Regions from separate parts of the Aeromonas rivipollensis genome, predicted to be linked through region 2. Evidence: predicted binding sites of a transcription regulator. Region 2 holds the regulator's gene; the other holds the start of a gene.
What was found. Region 2 encodes sigma-54, which starts transcription at its own class of promoters, with help from an activator protein. Its sites were predicted from a motif close to TGGCACNGTTTTNGCTT; they were not measured.
Positions count from the first base shown of each region.

Region 1 (4,418 bases), 1.7 Mb from region 2:
GTACCTTGCCGTCGCGCATCAGCGGTATGACGTCATCCACGTGGGGATAGGGGTAGACGTAGTGCAGGCGTACCCAGATGTCGAGCTTGGCCAGCTCCTCGCACAGGGCCACCATGCTGGTCTTGACCGGCATGCCGTCGTAGAAACCGGTGCGGTGCTTGACGTCCACGCCGTAGGCGGAGGTGTCCTGGGAGATGACCAGGATCTCCTTCACGCCGGCTTCTTTCAGGCGCTTGGCTTCCGCCAGTACTTCGCCGATGGGGCGGCTCACCAGATCCCCGCGCATGGAGGGGATGATGCAGAAGGTGCAACGGTGGTTGCAGCCTTCGGAGATCTTCAGATAGGCGTAGTGGCGCGGGGTCAGCTTGACGCCGTGGGCCGGCACCAGGCTGGTGAAGGGGTTGTGGGTCGGCTTCGCCACGTATTTGTGGACGTGGCCCAGCACCTCTTCATAGGCGTGGGGACCGGTGATCTCGAGCACCTTGGGGTGGATCTCGCGGATCTGGTTCTCTTTGGCGCCGAGGCAGCCGGTGACTATCACCTTGCCGTTTTCGGCCAGGGCCTCGCCGATGGCTTCCAGCGACTCCTGTACCGCGCTGTCGATGAAGCCGCAGGTGTTGACCACCACCAGCTCCGCATCGTCATAGCTGGGCACCACATCGTACCCTTCGGTACGCAGCTGGGTCAGGATACGCTCGGAATCGACCAGATTTTTGGGGCAACCCAAGGAGACGAATCCTACTTTGGGGGCCTGTTTTGTGTTGGACATCGCTCAATCACTCTTAGGTGGCTCTTATTCAAGGGCGCGGATTTTACCGGAATGGCTAACCAAAAACTATACAACCGAGGTTGTCAGGCCGAACAATATTTACGGTCAGCTTCTGTCCCTTGTCGTCAGGGAGGCGGTGCCTGCTCATGATGGCGGTGGCCGCCTCTTCTCTCGCTGGCAGGGAAGCCTGGCCTTGGTGGATCCGGGGCGAGGGGACAACCACTCAGGACTTCTTTGAGTTGGCTTAAATCTGATAGGGTGACATGTCCGCTGATGGGATATTTAAGGAGCACACAATGAAGAGCCGATCCTGGTTGATTGCCGCCGTCCTGGCACTTGCATCTGGTCCCAGCCATGCCGACTGGGCGAAATTGAAGGAAGCGGCCTCCGAGCTTGGCACCGCGGTGAGCGACACCAGCAAGGAAGCCTGGCAGGGGATCACCGACTTCTCCAAGGCGACCTGGGAGTCTGTCTCCAGCTGGGGAGCCGATGCCTACAACAAGGCGGGCGCCTGGACGGAAGAGAGCACCGCCACCGGCAAGGAGTGGTTGACGGCCGCCGACAAGAAGCTCGACACCATGCTCGAACCCAAGACCCCCGCCGAGGCCAGAACCGCCCTGGATACCATGGCCGATACCGCCCTGGTGCGCTTGTTCAACGAGCAACCCTCCGCCAAGCTGCTGTTTGACAAGGCCTATGGCTATGCGGTGTTCGACTCGCGCAAGTTCTCCCTGATGGTGCACACCAACCAGGGGTCCGGGGTTGCCATCAATCGCAAGACGGGCAAGCACACCTATATGAAGATGTTTGGCGCCGGGCTGGCCGCCGGCATGGGGGGCAAGTTCTACCAGCAGGTGGTGCTGTTTGAAGACAAGGCCAGGTTCGATGCCTTCGTCAACAAGGGCTGGGAGGCCACCTCCGAAGTGGGGGCCGTGGCCGGCAAGGAGAGCGCCGAGCTGACCGCCAAGTACAATGGCGGCATGGCCATCTACCAGATAGGGGAGAAGGGACTGCTGCTCGATGCCAATATCTCGGGTTCCAAATACTGGCTGGATGACGATCTGAACAAGTGACGGCAGTCGCTGACAGCGATCCGGTATTTTTCTTTTATCATGTTGAAATACTGCCTGTTTAAATGACGTGACTTGCAGTAAAAAGGGGGCCTTCGGCCCTCTTTTTCATGGGCGAAAGCAAGACACAGTCGTTGAACAAGGAGAGTGACATGACCCAGGCATCTGAATCTGCCGTGGACTGGCGCCGGGAGTGGGAGCGGCAGAGCATCTGTCTGCGGCTGCAGCAGGGCAGCCCCATGGTCCTCTGGGTCAATGGCGATGAGGTCGAGCCCCTGACGGAAGGGGCGGCAAAGGGGGTCGCCTTCGGCTGGGGACGGGCGGGCGAGGGGACCATGGCGCTGGCCCATGCCATCGTCGCCAGGCTGGTGAAGGTGGGCCTGGTGGCCCCTGTGCAGGCCACCGAGAAGGCGCACTTCCTGCACGACGAGGTGCTGGTCAAGCTGCCAGCGGACGAGCACTACGATCTGCATCTCGGCTACCTGAAGCTGGTGCTGGGGTGACATGAGGTGGGGCCAGGGCGCCCGCTTGTGGCGGTCCCTCGGCGCAGGTGGCCTGCCCCTCTTTCCGGTTGGCACTCTAATTGCTTAAGGCTTGCCAGTGTCAATGATTTGTCTGGGAAGGGAAGATGGAAATAAGCGCAAGCAGCCTGATGCAAGAGATGCAGGCACTCAAGGTAGAAGCCGGTGCCACGCCGCTGACCCAGCCCGGTCGTCCGGTCAACTCGGATTTCGGTCAGATGCTGCAACAGGCATTGGGCAACGTCAACGAATTGCAGGGCAGCGCCAACGATCTGCGCACCCGGTTCGATATGGGCGACAAGTCGGTGGACCTGTCCGAGGTGATGATCGCCGGGCAGAAATCCTCCATCGCCTTCGAGGCGACGGTGCAGGTGCGTAACAAGATGGTCGATGCCTACAAGACCATCATGAACATGCCAGTGTAACTCGGCCCCATGGCGACCGAGCATCATGAAGATGTCAGCAATAAGGACCTGAAGAGTGGCTAACGATCCAAACGGCGATCTGCTGATGAACAACGAGGGGGCTGCCGCCCTCGATGAGCACGAGCAGAAGAGCTCGGCCCTGGGCTTCTTGTCCAACACCGATGTGTTGCGGCAGATCACCCTGATCCTGGGGTTGACCATCTGTCTGGCCATCGCCGTCTTCATCCTGCTGTGGGGCAAGGAGCCGGAGATGCGTCCCCTCGGCACCTTCAACACCCAGGAGCTGGTTTCCACCCTGGATTACCTGGATCAGCAGAAGATCCCCTATCAGGTCGATGGCAAGAGCGTGCTGGTCAGTGCCGAGAATTATGCGGACATCCGGCTGCGCCTGACCCGCGCCGGCCTCGCCAGCAGCAGCGAGGCCAGCAACGATGGCGAAGCCATACTGCTCAAGGACTCCAGCTTCGGGGTCAGCCAGCGGATGGAGAGCGAGCGTCTGAAACTGAGCCGCGAGCGCCAGCTGGCGAGCGCCATCGAGCAGTTCCAGAACGTCGCCAAGGCCCAGGTGCTGCTGGCCATCCCCAAGGACAACGTGTTCGCCCGCAACGAACGCAAGCCGAGCGCCACAGTGGTGCTGAGCCTGAAAGGGGCTGCGCTGGGCCAGGGAGAAGTGGACTCCATCGTCGACATGGTCGCTTCCGCCGTGCACGGCCTGGAGCCGACCCGCGTCACAGTGACCGATCAGAACGGCCGCCTGCTCAACTCCGGCTCCCAGGACCCGCTCTCTGCCCAGACTCGCAAGGAGTTTGCGATGCAGCAGAAGCAGGAGCTCGAATACAAACAAAAAATTGACGCCATTCTGATCCCGGTGCTGGGGGCCGACAACTATACGGCGGAGGTCGATCTCTCCCTCGACTTCTCCCAGCAGGAGCAGACCCGCAAGACTTACAATCCGGACTTGCCGGCGGTGCGCTCCGAGATGACGGTAGAAGAGAACAGCGCCAACGGCAGCAATGGCGGCGTGCCTGGCGCGCTCACCAATCAGCCGCCCGCCGCCTCCAGCATTCCCGAGCAGGCCGCCGGCGCGGAAGGGGGAACCGGCTCTTCCGGCCGCTCCCGCAAGGAGGCGACCCGCAACTTCGAACTGGACACCACGGTCAGCCACATCCGGCGCCAGCAGGGCGGCATCCGCCGCATGACGGTGTCGGTGGCGGTGGATTACAAGGCCACTCCCGGCGCCGACGGAGCCGTCACCCGGGAAGCCCGCAGCCAGGCCGAGCTCGATACCCTGCGCCGTCTGCTCAGCGGCGGCCTCGGCTTCGACGTGACCCGGGGAGACACCCTGGAGGTGGTCGCCATTCCGTTCAACCGCCCCGAGCTGGAAGCCGTGGCCGACATGCCCCTCTACGAGCAGCCCTGGTTCTGGCGCGCGGTACGCATCGCCGCCTCGGTGCTGGTCATCATAGTGCTCATCGTCACAGTGGTGCGGCCCATGCTCAAGCGCCTGCTCTACCCGGATGCCAAGCCGGAAGGGGAGCTGGACTTCGACAACCACACAGTGCTGGGCGGGGACGACGAGCTGAGCCTGCTGGCGGCCCAGGCCGAGGCCGAGCCGGTGTTCGGCCTGCGGGAT
Region 1 covers NZ_CP149130.1:3,217,614-3,222,031, reverse strand. The annotation lists gene rimO (30S ribosomal protein S12 methylthiotransferase RimO) at 1-769, opposite strand, end outside; gene befA (beta cell expansion factor BefA) at 1,066-1,842, shown strand; gene WIR04_RS14525 (hypothetical protein) at 1,992-2,342, shown strand; gene fliE (flagellar hook-basal body complex protein FliE) at 2,468-2,785, shown strand; gene fliF (flagellar basal-body MS-ring/collar protein FliF) at 2,841-4,418, shown strand, end outside.
Region 1: fliE (flagellar hook-basal body complex protein FliE) is a predicted target of sigma-54. The motif match lies at 2,412-2,428, and genes of this name have one in related genera.

Region 2 (4,418 bases):
TCCTGACCGGTAAAGGGCTTGAGCTCCGGGATCCAGTGGGGGTTGGGCAGGAAACGGGCATCGAACACGAAGTCCGCATCCTTGGGGATGCCGTATTTGAAGCCGAACGACTCGAACACCAGCACCAGCTCGTTCTCTTTCTTGCCGAGCACCCGGGTCTTGATGAGCTCGCTGAGGTCGTGAATGCTGAGGTTGGTGGTATCGATGCGCAGATCGGCGGTCGAGGAGAGGGGCGCCAGCAGGTGAGTCTCTTCCCGAATCGCCTCATCCAGCGACAGCTGTTTGCGAGACAGGGGGTGCAGCCGGCGGCTCTCGCCATAGCGCTTGAGCAGGGTCCCGTTGTCCGCATCGAAGAAGAAGCTGGAGAACTCCACCCGCCCCTCGTTGCGCACCTGGGTCAGCAGGTTGTCCAGCTTGTCTGGCTGGGTCGGCAGGTTGCGCACGTCTATGCTGACCGCCAGCTTGTCATACTGGCTCTCCACCGAGACGATCAGCTGGGGCAGCAGGTTGACCGGCAGGTTATCCACGCAGTAGTAACCCAGATCCTCCAGCACCCTCAGGGCCACCGTCTTACCGGAGCCCGAACGACCGCTTACCACTATTAACTGCATCTTGTCCCCTCACGCCAACGTGGCTTCGTCAGACCCGGCATCAGGCCGAGGTCATGATCTGATAGAGTTCTTCGTCGCTGGTCGCCTGGCGCAACTGGCGGCAGACGGCCTTGTCACCCAGCTTGGATGCCATCAGGGAAAGGGTCTTGAGATGCTGCTTGCACTCGCTTTCCGGCACCAGCAATGCAAAGAGCAGGTCAACCGGTTGATTGTCGATAGAGTCGAAAGGGATGGGTTCGGAGAAGGTCATCAGCACGGCCGTCGGCGCAAAGGCGTCGTCGATCCGGCCATGGGGAATGGCGATACCGGCACCGATCCCGGTACTGCCCATCTTTTCCCGCGCCAGCAGGCTTTCAAACAGTACCTGGCGGGAGGCACCGAGGCGCTCTGCGGCCAGCTCACTGATGATCTCGAGGGCGCGTTTCTTGCTGGTACAAGGGACCGCACTCTTGGTGCAGTCCCGACTCAGTATGTGTTCAAGTTGCATAGTTATTTTTGATTTAACTTATCTTTGTGCTTGATGATCTGCCGATCCAGTTTATCCAGCAGGGTATCAATCGCCGCATACATGTCGGCATGCTGCGAATTGGCGAACACCTCTCCCCCGCTGACGTGCAGCTTGGCTTCGGCGATCTGGTTCAGTTTTTCGACGCTCAACACCACATGTACGTTGTTGATATGGTCAAAGTGACGCTCGAGTTTGGCAAATTTGTTATTCACATAATCACGCAGAGCTTCGGTAATCTCGACATGGTGTCCGGTCAGGTTAATTTGCATAACGTCTTCCTTTTGTTTGCCTAAACCAGGCGTTTGCGCTGATTGGATGGCGGGATCAACAAGGATTCACGGTACTTTGCGATCGTGCGTCTCGCCACCATAATACCCTGTTCGGCCAGCAAATCCGCGATCTTGCTATCACTAAGCGGTTTGGCCGGGTTTTCGGCCGTCACCAGCTTCTTGATCAGGGCGCGAATTGCGGTCGATGAGCACTCTCCTCCTCCCTCCGTGTTGACATGACTGGAGAAAAAAAACTTCAGTTCAAAGATGCCACGGGGCGTATGCATGTACTTCTGGGTCGTCACCCGTGAAATCGTCGACTCGTGCATCTCCACCGCCTCGGCGATGTCGTTGAGTACCATGGGTTTCATGGCCTCTTCCCCGTATTCGAAGAAGCCCTGCTGTTGCTCGACGATGCAGCTGGCCACCTTGAGCAGGGTGTCATTGCGACTCTCCAGGCTCTTGATGAACCACTTGGCTTCCTGCAAATGGGAGCGAATGAACTGGGTATCAGTGCTGCTGCGGGCATTGCGTGCCATGGCCGCATAGGCCTCGTTGACACGGATGCGCGGCGCCGAATCCGGGTTGAGCTCAACCACCCACTTTGCCCCCTTCTTGACCACTGAGACGTCCGGGATCACGTATTGCGATTCACTCTGGATGATGCCATTGCCAGGTCTCGGCTCCAGCTGCTGGATGAGATCCAGCACCTCCTTGAGGTCGCTCTCCTTGAGCCGGGTCTTTCGCGCCAGAGTGCGGTAGTCACGGTTGCCGAGCAGGTCCATGTGGTCGCGAATCACCTCCCTTGCCTCATTGAGCCAGGGCAGATCCGGCGAGTACTGGCCAAGCTGGATCAGCAGACACTCCTGCACCGAACGCGCGGCAATGCCAACCGGATCGAAATGCTGCACCCGCTTGAGCACGGCTTCCACTTCATCCAGTTCAACTTCTACCTCTTCACTGCTGACTGCAGCCTGAATATCTTCGAGAGAGGCGGTCAGGTAGCCGGACTCATCGATGGCATCGATGATGGCGAGGGCGATGGCGGCATCCAGATCGCTGAACGGCGTCAGTCGCATCTGCCACAGCAGATAGTCCTGCAGGTTCTCGGTGGTTTCTCCCTGATAGACGCTGTCTTCCCCGTCATGGATGGGGCCGGCGCTCTGGGCCGTACCGGCGGAGTAGACCTCATCCCAGGTGGTGTCGACAGGCAGCTCATCCGGCATCTTGTCCTGCGCCATGGCGTCGCTGGAGTCGAGTTGACTGGCGTCCTGGGGCTCTATCGGGCTGGTTTCCTGCGCTTCATTCTCCTCCTGCTCCAGCAAGGGGTTATTATCGAGCGCTTGCTGAATTTCCTGCTGGAGTTCCAGGGTGGAGAGCTGGAGCAGACGAATCGCTTGTTGTAATTGTGGCGTCATGGTCAGTGACTGACCGAGACGCAACTGTAATGTCGGCTTCATCTACGTCGGGATATCCTTATGTTCAGCGAGGCAGTCACCTAACAAAAATGAGGGGTGCCCCCTTACTATAGACTGAATTGATCGCCCAAATAGACGCGCTTGACCTGCTCATCGGCGAGGATCTCGGCCGGCGCCCCCTCGGCAATCATCTTGCCGTGGCTGACGATATAGGCCTTCTCGCACACATCCAGCGTCTCTCTGACGTTGTGATCCGTGATCAGCACACCCAGCCCTCTTTCCTTCAGATGCTGGATGATCTTCTTGATGTCTATGACCGAAATAGGATCAACACCTGCAAAGGGTTCATCCAACAGGATGAATCGCGGCTCTGCCGCCAGCGCACGGGCAATCTCGACCCGCCGCCGCTCCCCGCCAGACAGGCTCTGACCCAGGCTGTCGCGAATATGGGTGATGTTGAACTCTTCCAGCAACTGCTCGACCTTATCCTCACGCTCCTCGCGGCTCAACCCCTTGCGGGTCTGCATGACCCCCATCAGGTTGTCGAACACCGACAGGCGCCGGAAGATGGAGGCCTCCTGGGGAAGGTAGCCGATGCCATTGCGGGCGCGGATATGCATGGGCTGCAGGCTGATGTCCTGCTCATCTATGGTGATGAGGCCCGCATCCCGCTGCACCAGGCCCACGATCATGTAGAAGGAGGTGGTCTTGCCGGCACCATTCGGGCCGAGCAGCCCCACTATCTGGCCGGTGCCCACTTCCAGGCTCACGTCGCTGACCACCATGCGGCGCTTGTAGCTCTTCTGCAAACCCGTTGCTTTTAACACTGCCATGGCTTCTGTTTCCTACTTCTTCTGATCGGCGGGTTTGTCGAAGTTTTCTACCTGATCCGGCAGGAACACCGTCTTGACCCGCTGGGTGGGCCCCTTGCTCTCGGCGATCATCTTCTGTTTGACGATGTCGTAGCGGATGAGATCGCCGGTGACCTGGCTGTCTTCCTGCTTGAGCTGACCGTTGCCTGTGATGGTGACCAGGCGGTTCTTCAGCTCGTAGCGAATGCTGTTGCCGTGGGCATTGACCGGCTTGCCGTTGTCCAGGATCTGGAAGAAGGTGGCGGGATTGCCATAGGCGGTCATCACCTCGGCCCCTTTATCGCCGGAACGGATCACCACCACCTTGTCGGCCTTAATCTTGATGGTGCCCTGAGTGATGAGCACGTCTTCGCTGAAGGTGATGCGGTTGTCCTGCATCTCGGCCACTTGCTTGACCGCATCCACATAGACCTTCTCGGCAAAGTCGGACTCTTTGGCGCTCACTGTACTGCACAGCAGCAGGGCCGCGAGGGCCAGATTAACGTTTTTCATTGAAATAAGTGGCATGGCCTTTATCCAGTAATTCGAAATATTTACGTTCCAGATGGCCCTTCAGGCCAACGCCTTCGGTCTGGAATTCCTGGCCCACTATGCTGATGTGCTGGTTGCTTCTCATGTCCTGAGTCACCAGATCCAGCTCCAGATAGGGGGTATCCAGCGTGGAGATGAAAGACGCCGGCAGTAGGCCGTCCAGATGTACCTTGTCACGCAGTATCACGTTGTCATCTGTGTTGAGCACC
Region 2 covers NZ_CP149130.1:398,622-403,039, reverse strand. The annotation lists gene rapZ (RNase adapter RapZ) at 1-611, opposite strand, end outside; gene ptsN (PTS IIA-like nitrogen regulatory protein PtsN) at 652-1,098, opposite strand; gene hpf (ribosome hibernation promoting factor) at 1,101-1,388, opposite strand; gene WIR04_RS01830 (RNA polymerase factor sigma-54) at 1,409-2,848, opposite strand; gene lptB (LPS export ABC transporter ATP-binding protein) at 2,914-3,639, opposite strand; gene lptA (lipopolysaccharide transport periplasmic protein LptA) at 3,652-4,170, opposite strand; gene lptC (LPS export ABC transporter periplasmic protein LptC) at 4,157-4,418, opposite strand, start outside.